DNA from 4 places in the Arthrobacter sp. StoSoilB5 genome. Region 2 is predicted to be linked to each of the others. Evidence: riboswitches for the same ligand, from Rfam matches in the RefSeq annotation. Region 2 holds a riboswitch; each other region holds the start of a gene.
The links. Region 2 has a riboswitch for thiamine pyrophosphate ahead of LDN75_RS21505 (ECF transporter S component). Riboswitches for the same ligand answer to the same signal wherever they lie in the genome.
Positions count from the first base shown of each region.

Region 1 (5,604 bases), 1.4 Mb from region 2:
AGCTGGCGCAGGCCCTCATGGCTTGTTGCCGAAACTTCGAACACACGGTAGCCGCGTGATTCGAGTTCCGGACGAACGAACTCTGCCATGTCCTTGCCATCCGGAAGATCCACTTTGTTCAGGACAACAAGCTTGGGACGCTCGTTCAACGGCACTACTTCGCCGTCTACGCCGGCGTAGCTCATGTCCACGGCGTACTTGTCCAGTTCCGCCTCAATGATGGCGAGATCGGAGAGTGGATCACGGTCCGATTCCAGGGTTCCGCAGTCCAGGACGTGAACCAGGGCCGCGCAGCGCTCAACGTGGCGAAGGAAGTTGTGGCCAAGGCCCTTGCCCTCGCTGGCGCCTTCGATCAGGCCGGGCACATCGGCGATGGTGAAACGGATCTCGCCGGCCTGGACCACGCCAAGGTTGGGAATGAGCGTGGTAAAGGGGTAGTCGGCAATCTTGGGCCGGGCAGCGGACATGGCCGCAATGAGGCTGGATTTTCCAGCGGAGGGGAATCCCACCAACGCGATATCTGCGATGGACTTCAGCTCCAGGACGATGTCGCTGGATTCGCCTTCAATGCCCAGAAGCGCGAAACCGGGCGCACGCCGCTTCTGGGAGGAAAGTGAGGCGTTGCCCAGGCCTCCCTGGCCTCCTGCGGCGGCAACATACTCCGCACCTTCGCCCACGAGGTCGGCGAGGACCTCGCCATCCTTCGTCTTCACCACGGTGCCGTCCGGCACGGGGAGGATCAAGGTTTCGCCGTTCTTACCGCCTCGCCAATCGCCCATGCCCGGGCCACCGTTGGTGGCGTGGCGGTGCGGGGCGTGGTGGTAGTCAAGCAAGGTGGTGGTCTGCGCCGACACCCGGAGGATAACGTCTCCGCCGTTGCCACCATTGCCGCCGTCGGGTCCACCGAGAGGCTTGAACTTTTCCCGCTTGACAGAGACACAGCCGTGGCCGCCGGTTCCGCCGGATACGTGCAGGACTACCCGGTCTACAAAGCTCGCCACGTGAATCTCCTCTTGCTGTTGCCAGCGCTGTTGCATAAACCAGAGCGCCATGGGCGCCCTAATCGATTGTAATGCGGTTAAAAGAACGGTGGAGCGGGCCGTTTGGCCCGCTCCACCGGTTCAGAACTTGTTGTTACTCTGCAGCTGCAGCAGCAACGATGTTCACTACGCGACGTCCGCGGCGAGTACCAAACTCAACCGCACCGGCCTCGAGTGCGAACAGGGTGTCGTCGCCACCGCGGCCGACGCCTGCACCGGGGTGGAAGTGGGTTCCACGCTGGCGAACGATGATCTCGCCTGCGGAAACTGCCTGGCCACCGAAACGCTTGACGCCGAGGCGCTGTGCGTTGGAGTCACGACCGTTGCGAGTGGAGCTCGCGCCTTTTTTGTGTGCCATGTGAAATGCCTGCCTCTAAATTTCTGGGGAAACTGAAAATCTGAACAGAGTAACGAAAGTTACTTGATGCTCGTGATCTTGATCTTGGTCAGTTCCTGACGGTGACCCTGGCGCTTCTTGTAGCCGGTCTTGTTCTTGAACTTCTGGATGACGATCTTGGGACCGCGAAGGTCCTCAAGGATCTCAGCCGTGACCTTGACCTTGGCCAGGTCCGCGGCAGCGGACGTGACCTTGTCGCCGTCAACCAGGAGCAAGGCGGGCAGCTCAAGCGTGCTGCCGGCTCCACCGGGGACGCGGTTCAGCGTTACGTAGTCTCCAACGGAAACTTTTTCTTGGCGGCCGCCTGCGCGGACAATCGCGTACACCACTTGGGTACTCACTTCTCTCGACGTTTCTTACTAAATTTGCGTGCGGAACCTTGAACCGGAATCAGGCTTGGTTCGCGCTGTGCCTCAACGCCGTGGACTTCAGATCGAAGCCCGCGAGTCATCCCATGAACAATTCCAAGGGGCATAACCCAAGTGTTGGCGTAAGCACCGAAGATCAAGATTACGCTAGTTTGACCTTCAGCTGCAAATGAGGCCGGGTCCGGAGGCTATCGGGTGACTTGCATCACCAGTTGTAACGGACTCTCCCGGCACCGTGCCCATACAGCCTACAGGGTTTGGGCGGAAATACTGCGATTTGGCCGGCGACGCGCGGGAGTTTTCGTGGATTGGCCACGCAAAAACCACGGAAATCCGACTCAGGCGTAGAGCCGGGGTGCATCAAAGAAGGCCGTCTCGTAGCGGCAAGAGTGTGCGAAGGCCTCAACCATGGCCTCGCGTTCTTGCGCAGAGGCTCTGAGGGCAGCTGCGTCCGTAAGGTCGATCGCTTTCCGGGTTGCGGCAGCAAACTCCTCGTCGGCGTACGTCTTCAACCAGTCGGCGTACGGGTGGTCGCCGGGTGCGCCTGCATCCACGTACGCTGCGTGAAGTTGCCGGCCTACCTCCGCGTACAGCCAGTAGCAGGGCAGGATTGCCGCCAGCAACACGGCGTAACTGCCCGAAGCGGAGGTGGCCAGGAGGTGGTCCACGTACGACTTGGTCACGGGTCCGGTCTGCGTCGTAGCGGGGCGCGTGCTCAGCCAGTTCCGATGAAGCTCGGACTCGACCTCAAGGCAGGTCTGCGATGCCTTGGCCCAGAAAAGCTGCTCTTCCTCCGTGGGGGCCAGTGCACCGGCGCGGGCCAAAACGCGGGAATAGCCGTTGAGGTAGATGGCATCCTGGGCGAGGTAGTAGTTGAACTCGGGCTCCGGGAGCCCCCCGGACTGCAGGCCCTGGATGAAGGCCAAGCCGTAAATTCCGTCCAATTCCGGTGTGGCTTCCGCCCACAGCCGCGCGGCAAATTCGCCGGACTGGCCAGCGGGATCCAGCGTTGGCTCCAAATGGTGGAAGTGATGGATGGGCCCACTGCCCCTGCCCACCTCGAGCCCGTCGGCCGCAGAGAGGGCCTGCAGCAGCCACGGCTTAACCTCCCGGAGGGACGCTTCCCAGTCACCTCTGCGGGCCTGCACCGTGGCCAATGCCGAGGAGAGTGAACAGCCCGTTCCGTGGCTGTTCCTGGTATCCACGCGGGGACCAGCCACTTCGATGACGTCCTGACGCAGCAAGCCGCTCGTATTGACCAGGGCATCAGGACATTCCGTTCCCGCCAAATGGCCGCCCTTCACCAACACGGTGGTTCCACAGTCGGCAGCCAGACGCTTGCCTTGGTCAAGCGCAGTGGCCCAGTCCAGGGCTTCAGGCTCGCCCAACAACATGGCCAGTTCGGGAAGGTTGGGGGTGACGAGATCCGCCAAGGGCAGGAGGCTGCGCAGCGCGCTTTCGGCGGTCTCGCGCAGAAGACGGTCGCCACTGGTGGCCACCATCACCGGGTCAAGGACCACGACGGCGGGACGCACGTCCTCGAGCCAGCTGCGGACTTCGTGGATGACAGACGCGTCACCCAACATCCCGATCTTGACGGCATCGATCTCAATGTCGCTGCTGATGGCGTCCAGTTGCTGGCGCAGGAATTCCACGGGCGGAACATGGACTGCACTGACACCAAGGGTGTTCTGCGCAGTCAGCGCCGTGATGGCAGCCATTCCATAACCACCGTGTGCAGCAATGCTCTTCAGGTCTGCCTGGATTCCGGCGCCTCCGGACGGATCCGAGCCGGCAATGCTAAGCACGCGCGGATGTTGCCGGTCAGGCACGGGGCCGCCAACGCTACCAGCGGGGTAAAGGGGGTAGACAGGAGAACTCGGCAATGAAGTCATGATGGACATCCCTTCGCCGGTGCTAACCGGACAGGTTCAACGGGTCTGGATCTCAGCCCGGCCCAGCGCCCGGCACCCCGTGTCAGTTTCCTAGCGTAGCCGGGAAGTCCAGCCGTCCGGGAACCGGGCAGCTTCGGTGAATGGATGTGACCGCCAGCGACAAAGAGTCCCGCAGTATCCGACGAAATCGGATGCTGCGGGACTCTTTCACTACGTGGTCAGCGCTGACGTGCTTACAACTCGGAAGCTGGAACTCCCACGCCGAGGATGATGGGCTCGTCAGCTGCCTTCTTTTTGGCAGGCTCTTCCGCTGCCGGCGCCTTGGCCTCATGGGCCGTTCCACCTGCGGCCGCGGCAGTTACCTCGTGGTGTTCCACGCTGGTTTCGTTTGCGGCTCCCTGTGCCCTGCTCGCGCTGCGGTTCCTTCGGCCTCGACCGCCACGCGAACGCGTAGAACGATCGGGCTGATCGCCTGTGGCCGCAGCGCTGGCCGCAGAGGCAGTCGCAGGGGAAGCTTCGGAAGCCGTGGCAGGCTCGGACCCCGTATCCGTGACCACTTCCTCCGCAGCCGGTGCAGCACCGAGGTGCGAGAATGCTTCCGCAAGCAGGTCCAGGCTCATGGCCGGCTTGCCCGCAGATGGTTCCTCGTGGTGTTCCACAAATGGAAGCGCCACTTCTTCGCCGCCGAAGCGCAAAACAGGCGTGGACCGCGCTTCCCGAACCGTTGCTTCATGGCTGGCGGCATCTCCTGCGGCCTGGCCCCCGGCATCGCCGGTTGCAGCATCAGGCACGGATTCGGCAGTGTGGCCGTGCTGGCCCGCAGCGCGGGCTTGTTCCTCCGCGCGGTGAACTTCGTCGTCGTGCAAGTGGGCGGCATGCGCCGCTGCGGCGATGGTGGCAAGTGCTGCCCTGGTCGCCTCGGCCTTCGCCTGGCGAACGGGGTCAACGGACTCCTTGGCAGTCGCCGTAATTACTGGGGTGGCAGCGGTGCTGTGAGCGGAGACTGGTTCCTCGGCAATTGCCGGTCCCCCACCTTTCCCACGGCGACGCTTGCGTTCAGTCCGGGCAGCAGGCTGCTGGGGTTCTGTGTGTGGACGGTGGTGCTCGGCGGCAACTACGTTGGCGCGTCGGTGCTCCACGGGCTCATCATGCGTGACGACACCGCGTCCGGCGCAGTGCTCGCACTGCTCACCGAACACTTCAAGCAGGCCTGTGCCCATGCGCTTGCGCGTCATCTGCACCAGGCCAAGCGACGTGACTTCAGCCACTTGGTGCTTGGTGCGGTCACGGCCCAGGCATTCAACCAATCGGCGAAGCACCAGGTCACGGTTCGATTCGAGGACCATGTCGATGAAGTCGATGACGATGATGCCGCCGATGTCGCGCAGCCGCAGCTGGCGAACTACTTCCTCGGCTGCTTCAAGGTTGTTCTTGGTGACGGTTTCTTCCAGGTTTCCACCGCTGCCGGTGAACTTACCCGTGTTGACGTCCACCACGGTCATCGCCTCGGTGCGGTCGATGACAAGGGAACCGCCGGACGGCAGGAAGACCTTGCGCTCCAGGGCCTTGTGGATCTGTTCGTCGATCCGCCAGGCAGCAAAAATGTCCTGGTCCTTGGTCCACTTCTCAAGGCGGCCCACCAAATCGGGAGCAACATACGTGACGTAAGCCTCAATGGTGTCCCACGCGTCGTCGCCGGAGACGATCAGCTTGGAGAAGTCCTCGTTGAAGACATCCCGGACCACCTTGATGGTGAGGTCAGGTTCTCCATAAAGCAGTTCGGGGGCCAGCACCTTGGTGGAGGACGCCTGGCCTTCAATGCCTTCCCACTGGGCGCGCAAACGGTTGATGTCGTGCGTCAGTTCTTCCTCGGAGGCACCTTCAGCGGCCGTGCGCACAATCAC
Region 1 covers NZ_AP024646.1:3,343,814-3,349,417, forward strand. The annotation lists gene obgE (GTPase ObgE) at 1-1,001, opposite strand, end outside; gene rpmA (50S ribosomal protein L27) at 1,135-1,398, opposite strand; gene rplU (50S ribosomal protein L21) at 1,458-1,766, opposite strand; gene LDN75_RS15085 (bifunctional hydroxymethylpyrimidine kinase/phosphomethylpyrimidine kinase) at 2,144-3,700, opposite strand; TPP riboswitch at 3,692-3,790, opposite strand; gene LDN75_RS15090 (Rne/Rng family ribonuclease) at 3,934-5,604, opposite strand, start outside.
Region 1: another riboswitch for thiamine pyrophosphate. It lies ahead of LDN75_RS15085 (bifunctional hydroxymethylpyrimidine kinase/phosphomethylpyrimidine kinase); the one in region 2 lies ahead of LDN75_RS21505 (ECF transporter S component).

Region 2 (5,604 bases):
CCACGTCCATCGATTCAAGGTCCAGGACCTCGGGCCGGCGGATACGGAGGTCGCTGCCGTTGAGCCAGGTGCATTCGACGCCGATGGACGTCAGCACTTCAACGATCCGGTTGACTTCTTCAATACGTGCCAAGCGACGCAGCGTGGTGGTGCCCCGGTTGATCAGGCTGGCACACAACAGGGCCACACCGGCGTTCTTGCTGCTGTTGACATCCACTTCGCCGGAGAGCGTGTGACCGCCCTCCACCCGGAGGTGCGTCATCTGCGGTTTGCCGACCTTGACGATGGAGCGGCCGAAGATGGCCTCCAGCCGTTCGATCATTCGGAGGCTGAGATTCTGCTTGCCCTGCTCCATTCGGGCGATAGCGCTCTGGCTGGTTCCCAGCTCAGAAGCCAACTGCCCCTGCGTCCAGCCCTTTTCGCTTCGCGCGTTGCGGAGCAGGAGGCCAACATGTTCGGCGGTAGGTTGCGTCATACACAAGAAATATCACAAGTGAGTTAGAAGTGATGCGCAAAATGCCGATTCAGCGAGAAACCTCACACCATACCCGCATCGTGCGATATCTGGCTCGAGAAGACCCAGCTCAAGCCCTAACGCCAGACGAAACTCCAGGTGCCCGCGCCAATCGCGGTCAGTACCGCAGCGGCAGCGATGACGAGGCCGCCAAGGAGCACCCACACATCCAGGAGCGAGTACGTCGATTCCCGGGCCCACGTTCGTTGTCCGCCACCGAAACCACGCGCTTCCATGGTGACGGCCAGCCGGGAGGCCCGCCGAACTGCCTGAACCAGCAGCCCGAAACTCTGGCCAAGCGTTGCCTTCAGCCGTTGCAGCGGGCTGCCCTGCGAACCCACACCGCGGGCCCGCCTGGCCATGCCGATTGTCTGCCATTCCTCCGCCATCAAACCCACCAAGCGCATGGCAGCCAGTGACCCGAGGACAAAGCGGTGTGGCAGCTTTGCCTTCTGTGCCAGCGCATCAGCCAAATCGGTGGGATCCGTGCAGGTCATCAGCAGGATCGCCGGCAGTGCGATTGCCAAGCCGCGCAGCATGAAACCCAGCCCCAGCTCAAGGGAACCCTCGCTGATGGACCAGAGTCCGACGTCGAGCAGTACAGACCCGCTGTCAGCCGCCACGATTGCGGTACTCCAACCGCCAATCGCCGCCGCGATGATGAGAGGCCATGCCCGTTGCCACAGGAGCCGCAGCGTGAGCCCAGCCAAGGGGAACAGAGCCAGCTCGGCGACGAGTGCCGTGGAAGCGGATACCCAGTCGATCGACAACGCCAGAACCAGCGAAATAAGAAATACGGAGACGAACTTAATCAAGGGGTTGGCGCGGGTGAGGAGGGCATGGTTGCCGCGGAGGTTCAGGGCGTCCCTCATGCTGCACCGGCTTCCTGGCGGGCTTCCTCGCCGTGCGGGTCCGGGAGCACTTGCGTCACCGGATGCAGCCGCAGCTCCGTACCGCCAAGGACCGCGCTGAATTCCTCATCGTGAGTCACAGAGACAACGGCAGTTCCGGCGTCAAGGAGTTCCGACAGGAACGATGCCAGTTCGGCCCAGGTATTGGCGTCCTGGCCGAACGTTGGCTCGTCCAGGACCAGCACTTTCGGGTGGGCTGCAAGCACCGTGGCCACGGACAGCCGGCGTTTCTCGCCGCCGGACAACGTGTAGGGGTTCGCGTCCACCAAATGCGTAAGCCGCAAACGCTCCAGCAATTCATCCACGCGTTCTTCACCATGTCCCAGATGTTTTGGCCCGAACATCAGCTCATCCAGGACATTGCCCGTGACGAACTGGTGCTCCGGTTCCTGGAACACAGTGCCAATGCGCGAAATCAGCTGATCCGCCTTCCACTTGAAGGGATCGATTCCAGCTCCCTCGGAAAGTTCGACGGCGGCACTCACCTTGCCGTCCACGGGCGCCAAAAGGCCGGCCAACGTGAGCGCAAAGGTGGACTTGCCGGCACCGTTGGGCCCGGTGATGGTGAGCGCCTGGCCGGACCTCACTTGAGCAGTGATGCCCGACTGCACGGGAACGGGCCGGATGGTTCTGAAGCCGCGACGGCCGGGCTTCTCGCGGGAAACAGCCAGGTCCTGTGCCACGAGGAGGAGCTGCGCGGTGGATTCATGGCCGTCCAATTCCTGAGCTGTGGTCCTGCGGGCGCGAGTGGCTGGAACGTATCCCGGCACCCACACTCCCGCTGCCATCAACATGGTGCGGGCTTCGGAGAGAACCTGATCCGGTGGGCCATCCAGAAGTACGCCGCCTCCCGCCGAGCCGGGCTGGAGGACTACGATCCTGTCCACCAGGTCCTTCCAAACGGACACACGGTGTTCCACAACAACCAACGTGGCGCCGGTCTTGTCCAGGCAGCGCTGCACGGCGTCCCGAACCTCAAGGACTCCAGCAGGATCCAGGTTGGCCGTAGGTTCGTCCAGCAGGATCAGCCCGGGCCGCATCGCCAGGATGCCAGCCAACGCAAGGCGCTGCTTCTGCCCCCCGGAGAGCGCTGCCGTGGGATGGTCCAGGGGCAGGCCGCCGCCAGCAGCGGTGCGCAACCCGACGTCGTCGAGCGCTTCATGGACGCGCGCCCATATCTCCCCGCGCGGGACGGCCAGGTTCTCGGCGCCGAACGCGACGTCGTCGCCCACCCGGGAGAGCACCACTTGGGTTTCCGGATCCTGCTGCATCAGACCGGCGCGGCCACGTTGTTCACGGGGAACAACGCCGTCGATCAACAGCGAGCCGGACTCGTCTGAATCGTCTTCCTCGTCACCCAACACGCCGGCAAGGGCATGCAGCAACGTCGACTTGCCTGCGCCTGAAGGACCCAGCAGCAGCACACGCTCGCCGGGCTCGATCCGGAGATCGAGGTCCTGGATGGCGGGCGCGGAACGGCCCGCATGCCGCCATCCCCACCCTTGGGCGGTAATGGCGGCAGGGCGGACCTGGTTGCTGCTTTCTTTCGCAGGCATTAGTTGAAGACTGGCTCCGAAGCAGCCTTGCGCGACGCGAAGGAGCTTAGGACGCCGGTCTTGGCCAGCCCGCGCGTGGCAACCCAGGACAGTGCGCCGGCGATGATCGCACCGGACAGCGTAGTGAAGGCGATGTAGGCCAACTTGTCGATTGCTTCGTAGGCGATGTTCCAGCCCCAGGGCAGGAAGGAATCGTTGAGACCGCAGAAGAGTCCGGAGCCCGCGCCTGCAAGGAGTGCCGTGGACAGGTTGAACTTCTTGTACCGGAACGCGGCGAAGACGAGTTCCGCTCCGAGCCCCTGCAGGACACCGGAGATGAGGACGGTGGTGCCGTACTGGGAACCCATGATGAGTTCACCGGTGGCGGCGACGGCTTCGCAGAACAGGGCTGCGCCCGGTTTGCGGATGATGAGCATGCCCAGGACAGCCGGGATCATCCAACCACCGGCGATCAAACCGGTGAGCGGCGGATACGTGGCGTTCATGGGGATGGATACGATTGCGGCGCCCTGGGACCAGGCCCAGAAGATCACGCCGCCGGCGATGGCAATCAATGCTGCCACCACGATGTCTACAACACGCCAGCTATAACTGGTCTTCTTCACGCTTGCCGTGGTCATTTTTTCTGCCTCCTGAGGTTACAGGAGGGGAAAGTGCTCCCCGGAACCTCCCGGCCGGCTTTCGCCGTCCGGATCCGGACACTCTGAGAAGCTCGACTCCCTTGCGCCGGTACTAACCGGATCAGGTTCGAGGGTCTGCGGCTGTCCGCACTCTCAGCGCCCTCGCGTCTCCTGCATCTCTGCAAGGTCCGACGGCGGCGCTCCCCTGTCGTTATTAATCTGCCCTTATGGGCGTGGTTCAGTTTACACCTGTGGGTGTTCGGGGGCTCCTTGGGCTGGTCATAAAGCGGTTGGCTCCCCGACTCCTGCGTTGCGGGGCCCGTTCTGCGCCCCATTCGCCCGCCTTGGCACGCACGCCAGGCCCCACAACCAGACCTGAGAGAATGATCGAGCAGAATCGACGCGGCAAAGGGGCATTTCATGACCGACCTTCCCATTACGGACAAGCAAGTTCCCCAACCCCGCCTGGCTGCGAGCGTTATCCTGCTCCGCGATGCCCCGGGCGGGCTTGAGGCCTTCGTCCAGCACAGGGTAGCCACCATGGATTTCGCTGCCGGAATGGTGGTCTTTCCGGGAGGTCGCGTTGATGCCGCAGACCAGGATGGCTGGGATTATCCGGCTGAATTGCTCCAACGGCATGCCGCAGACTGGCACCTGAGCTCCATCGCCGTCAATCCCGAACAGGCCCCGGCAAAGTCAGGCATGGTTCTCACCGCTGCTTTGCGCGAGGTTTGGGAGGAGGCCGGACTTGGCCTTGAGCCGTCGGACTTACGCCCTTGGGCCAACTGGGTCACGCCCACGGACATGCCCAAGCGCTTCGATACGTACTTCTATGTGGCCAAGCCTGCTCCGGACGCACAGCCCCAGCATCAGACCACTGAAGCGTGGCAATCACTCTGGATGCCCGTGGACGGGATTCTGACAGCCGAGGCCGCCGGTAACTTGCAACTGATGCCACCCACGTATTACCTGCTCAAGGAAATTGCCGGTCTCGGAACCGTGGATGCTGTCTGGTCAGCCGACCACGCCGTTGTTCCTGTCCTGGCCCCACGAGGTTCCATGGCAGCTTTCCTCAAGGAACGGGAAACCCGCCGCTAGTCCCAAGCCGCCAGGATCTGAGGCTAGGCTGGGGGCATGAACCTCTTTTTCAAGCTGCTGGGTGCCGGAGTAAGCCTGGGGGCCGGATTCGTCGGCACCAAATTGGTCAACAAGGGTTGGGAAAAGGCCACCGGCAACAAGCCGCCCAAGGGCAACGATGACATGGAAACGAGCCTCCGCTCAGCCTTGTCCTTCGCTCTGATTTCGGCCTTCGTCAGTACGCTCATCCAGGTTTTCGCGAGCCGTGGCACCCAGCGTGCAATCGCCCGGTTCGCCAAGACGCACGACATCGTCTAGGTAGAATCGTCGCCTGCCGCCCTTTGGACAACTGCTTCAAGCTCATCCTTGGTGAGCAGTTCACGGTGCCCGTGCTTGGTGCGGTAACCGGAGCGGCCCACCATGTGCGCCGAGACAGGAACCGTAAGCAGCTGGAAGATCCAGGCCACAAGCAGGACAGGCCACACCCACCAGGTTCGCATCTGGAGGCCGATCGCGGCCAGCAGCAGGAACAAGCCCAGCACCTGGGGCTTGGTTGCCGCGTGCATGCGGCTCATGAGGTCGGGGAACCGCAGAAGGCCAACGGCTGCCCCGAGCGACATCAGGGCACCCACCACCAGGAACACAGCCGTCACAGCATCAATGACGGCATCCACACCGCTCGCTTCAGGACTCATTGCTGTGATCCCTCCGATCCGCTACGAACCGGGCAAATGTCACAGAGCCTATGAAACCGATCACCGCGAGAGCCACCAGCAACACCAGGTTGTTCAGATGCCGGTTCATCGCCATGTCGATTGCCAGTGCGGCCCCAAGGATGGCCAGCAGGACATCCGACGCCAAAACGCGGTCCAACAAGGACGGGCCGATCGCGATGCGGACGATCGCTCCCACCGCGGCCAAGCTCA
Region 2 covers NZ_AP024646.1:4,738,866-4,744,469, forward strand. The annotation lists gene LDN75_RS21490 (UDP-N-acetylglucosamine 1-carboxyvinyltransferase) at 1-475, opposite strand, end outside; gene LDN75_RS21495 (energy-coupling factor transporter transmembrane component T) at 592-1,386, opposite strand; gene LDN75_RS21500 (ABC transporter ATP-binding protein) at 1,383-2,981, opposite strand; gene LDN75_RS21505 (ECF transporter S component) at 2,981-3,601, opposite strand; TPP riboswitch at 3,682-3,818, opposite strand; gene LDN75_RS21510 (NUDIX domain-containing protein) at 4,022-4,699, shown strand; gene LDN75_RS21515 (DUF4235 domain-containing protein) at 4,736-4,996, shown strand; gene mnhG (monovalent cation/H(+) antiporter subunit G) at 4,993-5,373, opposite strand; gene LDN75_RS21525 (monovalent cation/H+ antiporter complex subunit F) at 5,363-5,604, opposite strand, start outside.

Region 3 (5,604 bases), 950 kb from region 2:
CGGTTACCAGCCCGGGCTCACCTGGATCCCGTGGATCCTCCCTATCGTTTTGGGGACGGCCATCGCGATTGCCGTTGTGGTCTATCTGGGCCGTAAGCGCACCCAGCATGACACCGCCGCCCTCACCAAAGCTCTGAGGCTCTAGACGCTCCCCGCTCTTATACGGCACTGGTCGTCACCCATAGGTGACGACCAGTGCCGTTTAACTTTCCAGCTCGTTCAAGCTTCCGGGTAGCGATCCGGCTGCGCCAGGGCACCGGACGCGGCTGCTGCCTCGCTCACGGCAGCGGCAGCGGCGACGTCGCGTTCCGTCACGTTGTCGCCGGCATCGTGGGAGACGTAGCGGAGAAAGACGCGGTTGTAGCGCCATTCCAAGTCCGGATGGTGGTTCTGTTCTTCGGCGATCCGGCCCACCGCGGCGATAAGCGCCAAGGCGTCGGCTGCCGTCGAGGTTTTGAAGACGGTCACCAGACCGTCCTGGTACTTCCAGCCGGGGAGGTCCTTGAGGGCGGCTTCCACCTCGGCTTGAGGCAATTGCCCTTCCTTGCCGGCCATAACTGCTCCCTTGCCTAGAGGAACTCTGCCCGGCCTTCCATCGCCGAGGACGCGAGCGCATGCTCCCGCCGCGGAATCCGGCCGGACTGTTTGGCAAGCCTACCGGCGATCACTGCGTGTTTGAAGGCCTCGCCCATCTGGACCGGGTTCTGCGCACGGGTCACTGCCGTCGCCAGCAGGACAGCGTCGCAGCCCAACTCCATGGCAAGCGCGGCATCCGAGGCAGTTCCAATGCCGGCGTCGAGCACTACCGGAACAGAAGCCCGGGACACGATCAGTTCGATGTTATGCGGGTTCAGGATGCCAAGCCCCGTTCCAATAGGCGAGCCGAGGGGCATGACTGCTGTGGCACCCAGGTTTTCCAGGCGCAGCGCCAGGACGGGGTCGTCATTGGTGTAAGCGAAAACCTTGAAGCCGCGGTTCACCAGCTGTTCGGTTGCCTCCACGAGTTCCACCGCGTCCGGAAGAAGCGTGTGTTCATCGGCAATGACTTCCAACTTCACCCAGTCCGTCTCCAGCGCCTCCCGGGCGAGCTCCGCGGTCATCACTGCGTCTTTGGCAGTAAAACAGCCAGCCGTGTTGGGCAGGACCCGGATGTTGTGGTCCACCAGGAGCTGGAACAACGACCCTGTCTCGGCTGGCGAGTACCGGCGCATTGCCACAGTTGTCAGTTCCGTTCCTGAGGCCAGAAGGGCTGCTCCCAAGCCGTCCAGGCTCGGCGCACCACCTGTACCCATGATCAGGCGGGAGCCGATTTCGACGCCGTCGATCACCAAGCCGTCTGTGCGAATGTCAGTTTTTGCTGCTGTCATGTCTTCAGCCTCCCTGGACTGCTGTTACGAGTTCGAGTTCGTCTCCATCGGCGAGCGCCGTCGCGGCCCATTGGCTGCGCGGCACAACCTCCGAATTACGTGCGACGGCGACACCCAGCTTGCCGCCGTCGGCTGCCTGTCCGCGGTGGTCCAGGGTGCGGCCTGTAATGGCGCTGACGAGCGTGCTGACGGATGCATCGTCCGCCACGGCGTGATCGGAGCCGTTGAGTTTGATATTCATACTGTTTCCTTGGTGGGAGATTGTGCAGCTGAGGGGGTTGGAGTCCGTTGGCCTGCGTTCGCCGCAAAGCGGTCGGGCCGGAAGATTGACCAGCGTGGATCGGAGGAACCGGTTATCAGCCCGCCCACGATCTTTGCGGCGATGGGCGTCAATAGAACGCCATGGCGGAAGAAGCCGGTTGCGATCACCAAACCCTCGATGTTGCCGCTGGGTCCAGCGACGCGTCCAAGGAGCGGTGCGTTGTCCGGAGTGCCGGGCCGTGCGCGGGCTGTGGCTTCCAACAGTTCCAGCTCCGCCACGGCAGGAACCAACACTTGGGCATCACGCAGGAGTTGATAGACGCCTCCGGCGGACACTGCGTTGGTGGACGCGGATAGTCCGTCCTCGCGCTGGGTAGCTCCAATCACCACCGTTCCGTCGGCCCGGGGGACGATGTACACCGGCACTCCGCGCACCATGCCCCGGATGGTGGATGTGAGGAGCGGCTGGAGGTGTTCGGGAACGCGCAGCCTGAGGATGTCGCCATAGACCGGCCGCACGGGCAGGCTGAGACCCTCGGGGAGATTGCCTAGCCTTGCCGCATCCAGCCCGCAGGCGACCACGGTCTCTGACGCCAAAACGACGCGCCCGTCGCCGGATCCGGCGCCCGGATCGAGCTCGACTCCGCAGACGCGGTCCCCGTCCCACAGCAAACGGGACGCTGGGAACGGCAGCGCGAAACCGTCCTCCGCTCCGGAAACCCACGTTGCGTCACTTCGACTGTGGCCTGCCAGCCCTTCCATGAGGCATCGTGCAAGCATCCGTGGGTCCACTTGATGGTCCGCCGGGATGTCGAAGGCGCTGGAAATCTGTGGGCTGAGCAGGGGCTCACGCTCGCGCGCTTGCCGCAAGGACAAAGGCTCTACCTGAAGCCCTGCGGCCTGCTGGACTGTGCGGAGGTCTGCCAGCGCGCGGCGGTCGGCAGCATCGGCGCCAACGGCGATTGTCGACGTCGTGCGGTATCCGGTGGCTGATTCGTCGCCGGGCAGGCTCCGGACAAAAGCCGGCCACAAATGAGAGGACTCCAGCATGAGTTCCAGAAGGTCTTCCTCCTGGTAGTGAAGTTCACTCACAGGAGCGAGCATCCCGGCAGCGGCGAACGTCGCGCCCGCTGCCGGTGCGGGATCAATAAGGACCACCGAGCGGCCGTGTCGGCGGGCTTCGTGGGCGATGCCAAGGCCAATGATGCCGCCACCGATGACCGCAACATCCGCCTGCAGAGGGTTTTGGCCGGATTCTGCCATGCGTTTCCTTCCCTACGCCGGTATTAGCCGGATCAGGTCAAGCGGTCGGCGCTGAAGCCCTCTCAGCCGGACGGTCATATGACGCTGTCACGGCTCCCGCAGTACGTGCCCAGTTTAGAGGAACTACTCTGGTTTCCATGACCCAGCATGATGTCCACACCACTGCCCGTCTCTATTTGTGCACCGATGCCCGCAAGCGGCAGGGCGATTTTGAAGACTTCGTCGACGCCGCGTTTGAGGGCGGCGTCGACATCATCCAGCTTCGCGACAAGACGCTCGAGGCCGCCGAGGAGCTGGAGGTCCTGGAGGTCCTGCACAACGTTGCCCGCCGGCACGGAAGGCTGTGGGCCGTCAACGACCGTGCCGATGTTGCCAGTATTTCCGGGGCTCCTGTGTTCCATATCGGCCAAAAAGACATCCCATTACGCGCAGCACGGCACCTCCTCCACGACCAGACCGTCATCGGCCTGTCCACCCACACACCGGACCAGGTTGACGCGGCCATAGAGGCCTCCCCGGGCCGCAGTGGGCTGGATTATTTCTGCGTTGGTCCAGTATGGGCGACACCCACGAAGCCAGGCCGCGAAGCAGTCGGGCTGGATCTGGTCACATATGCCGCGGAAGCCGTAAAGCGCGCAGACGAGGAGACTGTGGGTGGCGTGCTCCTCCCCTGGTTCGCTATCGGCGGCATCGACCTCACCAACGTTGAACAGGTGGTTGCCGCGGGAGCGAGCCGGATCGTCGTCGTGCGGGCCATCACCGAGGCGCAGGACCCGACGGCGGCGGCCAAGACGCTGCTGGAAGCGCTCGACGCCGCTTAGGTATCGGCGCCCGGTTTGCCGCGGCGCGAAAGCGAAATATGCCTAAGCCGTGAGCCCGAGCCCGGACATCCGCCGTCCGTGCCGTTCGGCAAGCTCGGCCGTGAGCGCCTTGACTGCCGCCCGCGAATCCCCTTCGCCCTTGAGCATTGGGCCCAAGTGAGGATGTTCCAGGCCGACACGTTGGGCTTGGGTCAGCGCTTCTCCGACGAGGCGCCGGCCCCACAAAGCGAGTCGCGACGCGAGGCGCGGGTCATCAGCCAGCGCCCGGCGCAGGAGGACGCGGAGTACTTCCGTGGCTTGGTCGGCGGAGGCAACCTTCTGGACAAAGAGTTGCGTCCCGGCGTCAAGGAACGAAGCCACCGTCCGGTAGAAGTCCGACGACACTGTGTCGATCACATAGGCCTTCATGACTGATTCAAACCAGTCCGCTGGCTTTGTTCGCTCGTGGAAGTGGTCAAAGGAGCGCTGGAACGGAAGCATGGCATCCTCGGCATCGAGTCCCATCTCCGATAACCGCGTGCTGATCAAGGCAAAGTTTCCGTATGCGCCAACTGCGATCTTTGCCAGCACTGCCCTGTCATGCAGGGTGGGAGCGTACCGGGAGTCGAAAGACAGCCGGCCAAACGCCGAGAGCTCGCCATAGGCCATGGCTCCCAGCAGCTCGGAGGCGAGGCGCTGGACGCGAGCATTGTCGTCCGGGGAAGTGCTCATGGTCCAAGACTATCCAGCGATTTCGGGCTAACCTGATTTTCGTGTCACATCATCGGATTTCGCCCAACGTCGACGACTCGTCGGACCAGCTCGCCGAGGCATTTGCTGCCCTCCGGACCGAGCTGGAGCTCCCTGGTGAATACCCGGCCGAGGCCGTAGCGGAAGCCCGGAAGGCGGTAGAAAACCATACACTGCCGGAACGTGACCTCCGGGACATTCCGTTCGTGACCATTGATCCAGCCACGTCCACTGACCTGGACCAGGCGGTGTTCATTGAACGTGCCGGTGACGGTTACAGAGTCCTCTATGCAATCGCCGACGTGCCATCCTTTGTTGCTCCGGGCGGGGCGTTGGATGCAGAAACCCGGCACCGGGGGCAAACGTTCTACGCTCCTGACGGGAGGATCCCGCTGCATCCGGAAGTTATCAGCGAGAACGCCGGCAGCCTGTTGGCTGATCAGGATTGCAGCGCCTTCGTATGGGACTTCGAGCTGGACCACAATGCCGAAGTATCCGCCATGTCCGTGTCCCGCGGAACTGTCCGTAGCCGCGCCAAGCTGAGTTACAGAGGTGCCCAGGAGCAGATCGATGCCGGCACAGCCCCACCGGTCCTTGGGCTCCTCAAGGAGGTTGGCCTGAAGCGGGTGGAACTGGAACGCCTGCGCGGTGGCGCAAACCTGAACATGCCCGAGCAGGAGATTGTGCAGGCAACCGGTGGCGGAGGCTACAGGATTGTCGCCGCACCCTCCTTACCTGTGGAGGATTGGAACGCGCAGATATCCCTCATGACCGGTATGGCAGCGGCCCAACTGATGCTCGACGGAAAAGTGGGCATTCTGCGCACCATGCCCGCGCCCGATGAACGCTCGCTGCTCCACTTCAAACGCCAGACCAAGGCTCTTGGGAAACCGTGGGACGGCGAGATTACCTACGGCGAGTACCTCCGGACCCTGGACGCTTCGGATCCCAAACAGCTAGCCATCCTCCACTCGGCAGGCACGCTCTTCCGCGGTGCTGGATACACGCCTTTCGATGGCGAACTTCCCCCCAATGTCATCCAGTCAGCCATCGGCGCACCTTATGCGCACACCACTGCCCCTTTGCGTCGCCTCATCGACCGCTTTGTCCTGGTGATCTGCGAGGCTCTCAGCAACGGCCACCCAATACCGGCGTGGGCGCGG
Region 3 covers NZ_AP024646.1:3,786,821-3,792,424, forward strand. The annotation lists gene LDN75_RS17065 (hypothetical protein) at 1-145, shown strand, start outside; gene LDN75_RS17070 (4a-hydroxytetrahydrobiopterin dehydratase) at 220-555, opposite strand; gene LDN75_RS17075 (thiazole synthase) at 570-1,367, opposite strand; gene thiS (sulfur carrier protein ThiS) at 1,372-1,608, opposite strand; gene LDN75_RS17085 (FAD-dependent oxidoreductase) at 1,605-2,891, opposite strand; TPP riboswitch at 2,884-3,001, opposite strand; gene thiE (thiamine phosphate synthase) at 3,029-3,712, shown strand; gene LDN75_RS17095 (ferritin-like fold-containing protein) at 3,755-4,423, opposite strand; gene LDN75_RS17100 (RNB domain-containing ribonuclease) at 4,465-5,604, shown strand, end outside.
Region 3: another riboswitch for thiamine pyrophosphate. It lies ahead of LDN75_RS17085 (FAD-dependent oxidoreductase); the one in region 2 lies ahead of LDN75_RS21505 (ECF transporter S component).

Region 4 (5,604 bases), 1.3 Mb from region 2:
GTACGGTGCGCGCATCTTACCGAAGCGCTTAAGGCGAATCTTTACGGCCACTTTTGTGGTCACTCCTGTTTCTGAAACGGGGTTGAACCCGACGTTCTGCACCCGTGGGGCGGGCCATACTTGGGGGTTCCAAAAGGACAAGATTTGGGCACGGAGAGAGGGGCCGCGCCAATCAAGTACCTGACCATTGTGCCAGATGCCGGAAGTAATTACGACTTACGCCACTCCGGGCACTGTTTCTTGATTGTCAGCGCGGTCCGGAACGTACCAATGGTCAGACGGACCAGACGTAGAGCCCTGAACGTTCCGCCTTTTCAACGTCAGTTGCCAAAGCGGCCAACTGCTGGACGTACTGACGCGATTCATCCGCACCAAAAGGCATGTCCTCCTGCGCAGCCCAGGCCGCGGCGACGTCGTCGAGAACGTTTCCGTCGCCTTCGCTTTCATAGGTAAGAAGTTCGGCAAGCGCCCGCACCATGGCCTCGGGAACGCCGAGGAGGGCATCGCTGGTGACATCAACCAGAGCCAGCTCATAATCGGCACCGGCAGCGTGGACGGCCTGGCCAGCAAGGTCTCCCAGCTGCTCGACCTCAAAGTCGGTGATGCCATCAATCCTGACGGCAGGTCCCGTAACATCGGCGCCCCGGTCCAAGGCAGCGGCCCTCTTGAGTGCTTCATCGTGGGTGGCTACAAAAATTTCGGCAAAGCCCATGGAGAGTACTCTCATTCCTTCGTGCTGACGGGGCGGCGGCAACGGCCCAAAAAGAACGAATACCACCAAAGCCCAGCCTAGTGCAGTCCGGGCCACCGCACTCGAAAGCAGCGCGAGGCAACTTAGCGCACGGCGACGCGCAGCCTGTTGCGCCAGGGGTCTTCAAATTGCAACTCCAGGCCCGTGTGATGGTTGGCCACGGACGCAACTTTCAGCCGGTCAGCCAGTGCGGCGACGTCGTCGCTGGTCGGCACCTCGATCAGGACTTCGCCCAAGCCAAGGGTGTCCCTGCGGGGCCCGGCCCCGCGGCTGTTCCACACGTTCATCGCCATGTGGTGGTGGTATCCGCCGGCGGAAACGAACAACGCCTGCCCATGCCAGCCCGCGGTCCTTTCGAAACCCAGGGTGTCCACGTAAAAATCCTGGGCAGTCTGCACGTCACCTACTTGAAGGTGCACGTGCCCGACGCCGGCAGCGGCTTCCCGCTGGCCAGTCACGGCGGCCTCACTCAAGTGCTGTTGAAGGAAGCGCTGGGGCGGCAGGGCAACATTGTCCATCACCACATTTTTCCCGTCCCACTGCCAGACTTCGCGCGGCTTGTCGTAATAGAGCTCAATCCCATTACCTTCGGGATCAGTGAAATAGAACGCTTCACTCACCAGATGGTCGGCGCTGCCCACAAACGCGCGGGGTTCATATTCGGCGGCCGTGGCGATAGTGGCCGCCAGGGACGGCTGGTCCTGGAAAAGGATGGCCGTATGGAAAAGTCCCGCTTCGCCGCGACCCGGAATCTGCAGGCCGGCGGCGGGTGCGAGGTGAACCACCGGCTTCCCCAGCCGCCCCAGGTAAAGTCCGCCATCCTGCTCGGCAACTACCTCAAGGCCCAGGGCCCTTTGGTAGTAGTCGCTCATGAGCTTCATGTCGCCAACCTTGAGCATGACGGTGCCCATGGTGAGTTCGGCAGGAAGGAGGTCCTGGCTTGATGCTGTGGTCATGTGAAGCTCCCGGTTTATAGGTGGCCGCCCTTCGGCACGTTCTACCTATCTAAATTACTTGAAGCTTCAATTTATTCCTAGCGGACGACGTTTCCTCGCAGGACAACATGATTCAGGCTCCCGACAGTACCGATCCTCTGGCGAGGATCCTCACGGCAGACCACGACGTCGGCACTGGCACCTTCGCTGATACCCTCAGCTCCCAGCCACTTTCGTGCGCCCCAGCACGCAGCGTCGAGGACAGCGGTTGGCGGCAGGCCGGCGTCGTGCAGTTCCTGCATCTCATCCGCTATACGGCCGTGCTTGATCACGCTGCCGGCATCTGTTCCCGCAAAAATCGTCACGCCGGCTTCAAAAGCCTCCAACACCCGTTCACGGCGTCGTTCCCACAGACGCGTCATGTGGTCGGCGTACCCAGGAAACTTTGGGGCAGCTTGGGCGGCGATATCCGGAAAAGTCGCAATGTTGACCAACGTAGGAACAATCGGCACGGACTGCTCCACGAGACGGGGAATGTGCCGGGGCAAGAGGCCGGTGGCGTGTTCAATGCAATCAATATCGGCGTTGAGCATGTCGTCAATGGTGTCTTCAGCGAAACAGTGGGCCGTCACCCGGGCACCTTCATCATGGGCGGCGGCGATGGCATCCCGGACCACGTCCGCGGGAAAGGAAACTGCAAGGTCACCGGCGTCGCGGTCGATCCAGTCTCCGACGATCTTCACCCACCCGTCTCCGTCACGGGCTTCCTTGCGGACCGTCTCCACGAGCTCGTCCGGCTCGACTTCATGGCCCAAGCCGCGCAGGTACCGGCGGCTGCGTGCGATGTGGCGGCCTGCCCTGATGAGTCGGGGCAGGTCCTGGCGCTGCTGGACCCATCGCGTGTCGCTGGGCGACCCAGCATCGCGGATCAGCAACGTGCCGGCCTTAAGGTCCGCCTGCGCCTGGGCAAGCGTAGTCTGCTCATCTACCGTCCCACCAACGCCAAGTCCAATATGGCAATGGGCGTCAACAAAACCGGGAAGGACCCATCCGTCCAGCACGGAATCGGGCGGTGCGGCGGGACGTTGGAAGGTCAGCCTGCCATCGACGGACCACAACCCGTGCCGTTGGTCGTCTCCTGCCACAAGCACAGGTCCGCTGAATTCGATGATGTTCTGCATGGCAAAAGCCTAGTGGGCCCCGTAGCTTCGGGCTCGACGTTTTCGGATATGACTGGGGTGCAGGCCGCGGGCTGTGGTAGCTTCGTCTACGACCACACGGGGGCCCTTGCAGGGGCTGAGATCGGACTGACGCAGTCTGCGACCGTTGAACCTGTCCGGGTAATGCCGGCGAAGGAAGTGAGTAATCCTTGAGCACCACCGAAACACAGCACAGCCCTGCCCAAAGCCAGGCCAGTACCAGCGAAAATGCGGCGGGAAGCGTCACACAGTCGCTGAAATCCCATTCGCTGGCTTGGCTGGAAGACCCCGCGAATGGCATTCGGGTACCCGTCACGGAGATCGCGCTTGAACCGTCCCCCAACGGCGAAGCAAACGCTCCGCTGCAGGTGTACCGAACCGCGGGGCCGGGCAGTGATCCCGTAGTGGGCCTGGAGCCCTTCCGAGCCGCATGGATTGAGGGCCGCGGCGACACGGAAGCCTACTCGGGCCGCGAACGGAACCTGCTCGACGACGGCAAGTCGGCTGTCCGCCGCGGCGCAGCGTCGGCAGAGTGGAAGGGCGCTCAGCCAGTGCCCCGCCGCGCCGTCGAGGGCAAGACCGTCACGCAGATGCACTACGCCAAGCAAGGCATCATTACGCCTGAAATGCAGTTCGTGGCGTTGCGTGAGAACTGCGATGTTGAACTCGTCAGGAGTGAAGTCGCCGCAGGCCGGGCCATCATCCCCAACAACATTAACCACCCTGAATCCGAGCCGATGATCATCGGCAAGGCATTCCTGGTCAAGATCAATGCCAACATCGGCAACTCCGCGGTCACGAGCTCCATTGCCGAAGAAGTAGACAAGCTGCAGTGGGCCACGCAATGGGGCGCCGACACCGTCATGGACCTCTCCACCGGAGATGACATCCACACCACCCGTGAGTGGATCATCCGCAACTCCCCGGTGCCCATCGGCACTGTCCCGATCTACCAAGCCCTTGAAAAGGTCAACGGCGAAGCCAACAAGCTCACGTGGGAGATCTTCCGCGACACCGTGATCGAGCAGTGCGAGCAGGGTGTTGACTACATGACCATCCATGCAGGCGTGCTGCTTCGGTATGTGCCGCTGACAGCCAACCGGGTCACCGGCATCGTGTCCCGCGGCGGCTCGATCATGGCGGGTTGGTGCCTGGCGCACCACCAGGAAAACTTCCTCTACACGCACTTCGATGAGCTGTGCGAAATCTTCGCCAAGTACGATGTCGCGTTCTCCCTCGGTGACGGGCTGCGCCCGGGCGCCACGGCGGATGCCAACGATGCTGCCCAGTTCGCCGAGCTGGACACCCTCGCCGAACTGACGCAGCGGGCATGGGAGTTCGACGTCCAGGTGATGGTCGAAGGACCGGGCCACGTACCGTTCCATCTGGTCCGGGAGAACGTGGAGCGCCAACAGGAACTCTGCAAGGGTGCACCGTTCTACACCCTGGGTCCCCTGGTCACCGATGTCGCCCCCGGCTACGACCACATCACTTCAGCCATCGGCGCCACGGAAATCGCCCGCTACGGTACCGCCATGCTCTGCTACGTGACGCCGAAAGAGCACCTCGGACTGCCGAACAAGGACGACGTCAAGACCGGCGTCATCACGTACAAGATCGCGGCGCACGCCGCTGACCTCGCCAAGGGCCACCCTGGAGCGAACGAACGCGACGACGCCCTCTCCAAGGCCCGCTTCGAATTCCGTTGGCGCGACCAGTTCGCACTTTCCTTGGACCCTGTCACTGCAGAGGCATTCCACGACGAAACACTGCCTGCGGAACCGGCGAAGACAGCCCACTTCTGCTCGATGTGCGGACCCAAATTCTGTTCCATGCGCATCAGCCAGGACATCCGCGACGAATACGGATCAGCGGAGTCGCAGGCAGCCATTGCGGAAATGTACAGCGGGATGCGGGAGAAGAGCGAAGAGTTCCTGGCATCAGGCGGCAAGGTCTACCTGCCGGAGCTGCAGGTTCCCTCCACCCAGGCGCCCTCCACCCAAGCGGCGGGAGCGTCAGGAAACCTTAACTGACCTCGTCCGGACGACGTCGGCTACAAAGGAGCGGATAATCCGGTCTCCATCAACCGAGTCCTGAGGCCGGTGCCCTCCCGCTGCTACGCGTCGGAGGGCGCCGGTTTCCTGCAGGTACCCGGCAATTTCTTCATACAATGGCTCCCAGCCGCCTGTAAGGACGAGGGTAGGTACGCCAGGGACGATGTGCAGGGGCGCCTCCCACGGGGGCGCCTGAAGCCGGAGGCGACGCGCGGAACGGCGCGCTTCCAGCGTGTCCAGGCCGCTCGCTTCGGCTGAGAATGCGCGCCTGAAGTACTCGCGTTGATAGTCGGCGTCGTTGAGCTGGTCCCGCACCGCAAACAGTGGCTCCATGAGCGAACGATGGTATGCGGTGGCAGGCAGCTCAGCTGTCAAGGACAGACAGGCTGGCTCAACGAGTGTCAGCGAATACACAAGCTCCGGCCGGTCAACCGCTGCGAGCATGCCGGAAATTGCGCCCTGCTCATGCGCCACGATGTGGCCGCCACCTGCATCCTCAAGCGACGCCACCACGATGCCGATGTCAGCAGCGACGTCCGATTTCAAGGGTTCGTCCGTGGGATCAAAGCCGTGCCGGCGGAGGAAAAGCGCGTCATATGACAGAGCCATACCGTGCTGCCTGGGCCATGCCGAGGCGCCAAAACTCCCCAGTCCGTGGACGAAGA
Region 4 covers NZ_AP024646.1:3,432,997-3,438,600, forward strand. The annotation lists gene rpsP (30S ribosomal protein S16) at 1-51, opposite strand, end outside; gene LDN75_RS15530 (hypothetical protein) at 275-712, opposite strand; gene LDN75_RS15535 (VOC family protein) at 835-1,707, opposite strand; gene LDN75_RS15540 (amidohydrolase family protein) at 1,785-2,867, opposite strand; TPP riboswitch at 2,954-3,061, shown strand; gene thiC (phosphomethylpyrimidine synthase ThiC) at 3,056-4,918, shown strand; gene LDN75_RS15550 (alpha/beta hydrolase) at 4,901-5,604, opposite strand, start outside.
Region 4: another riboswitch for thiamine pyrophosphate. It lies ahead of thiC (phosphomethylpyrimidine synthase ThiC); the one in region 2 lies ahead of LDN75_RS21505 (ECF transporter S component).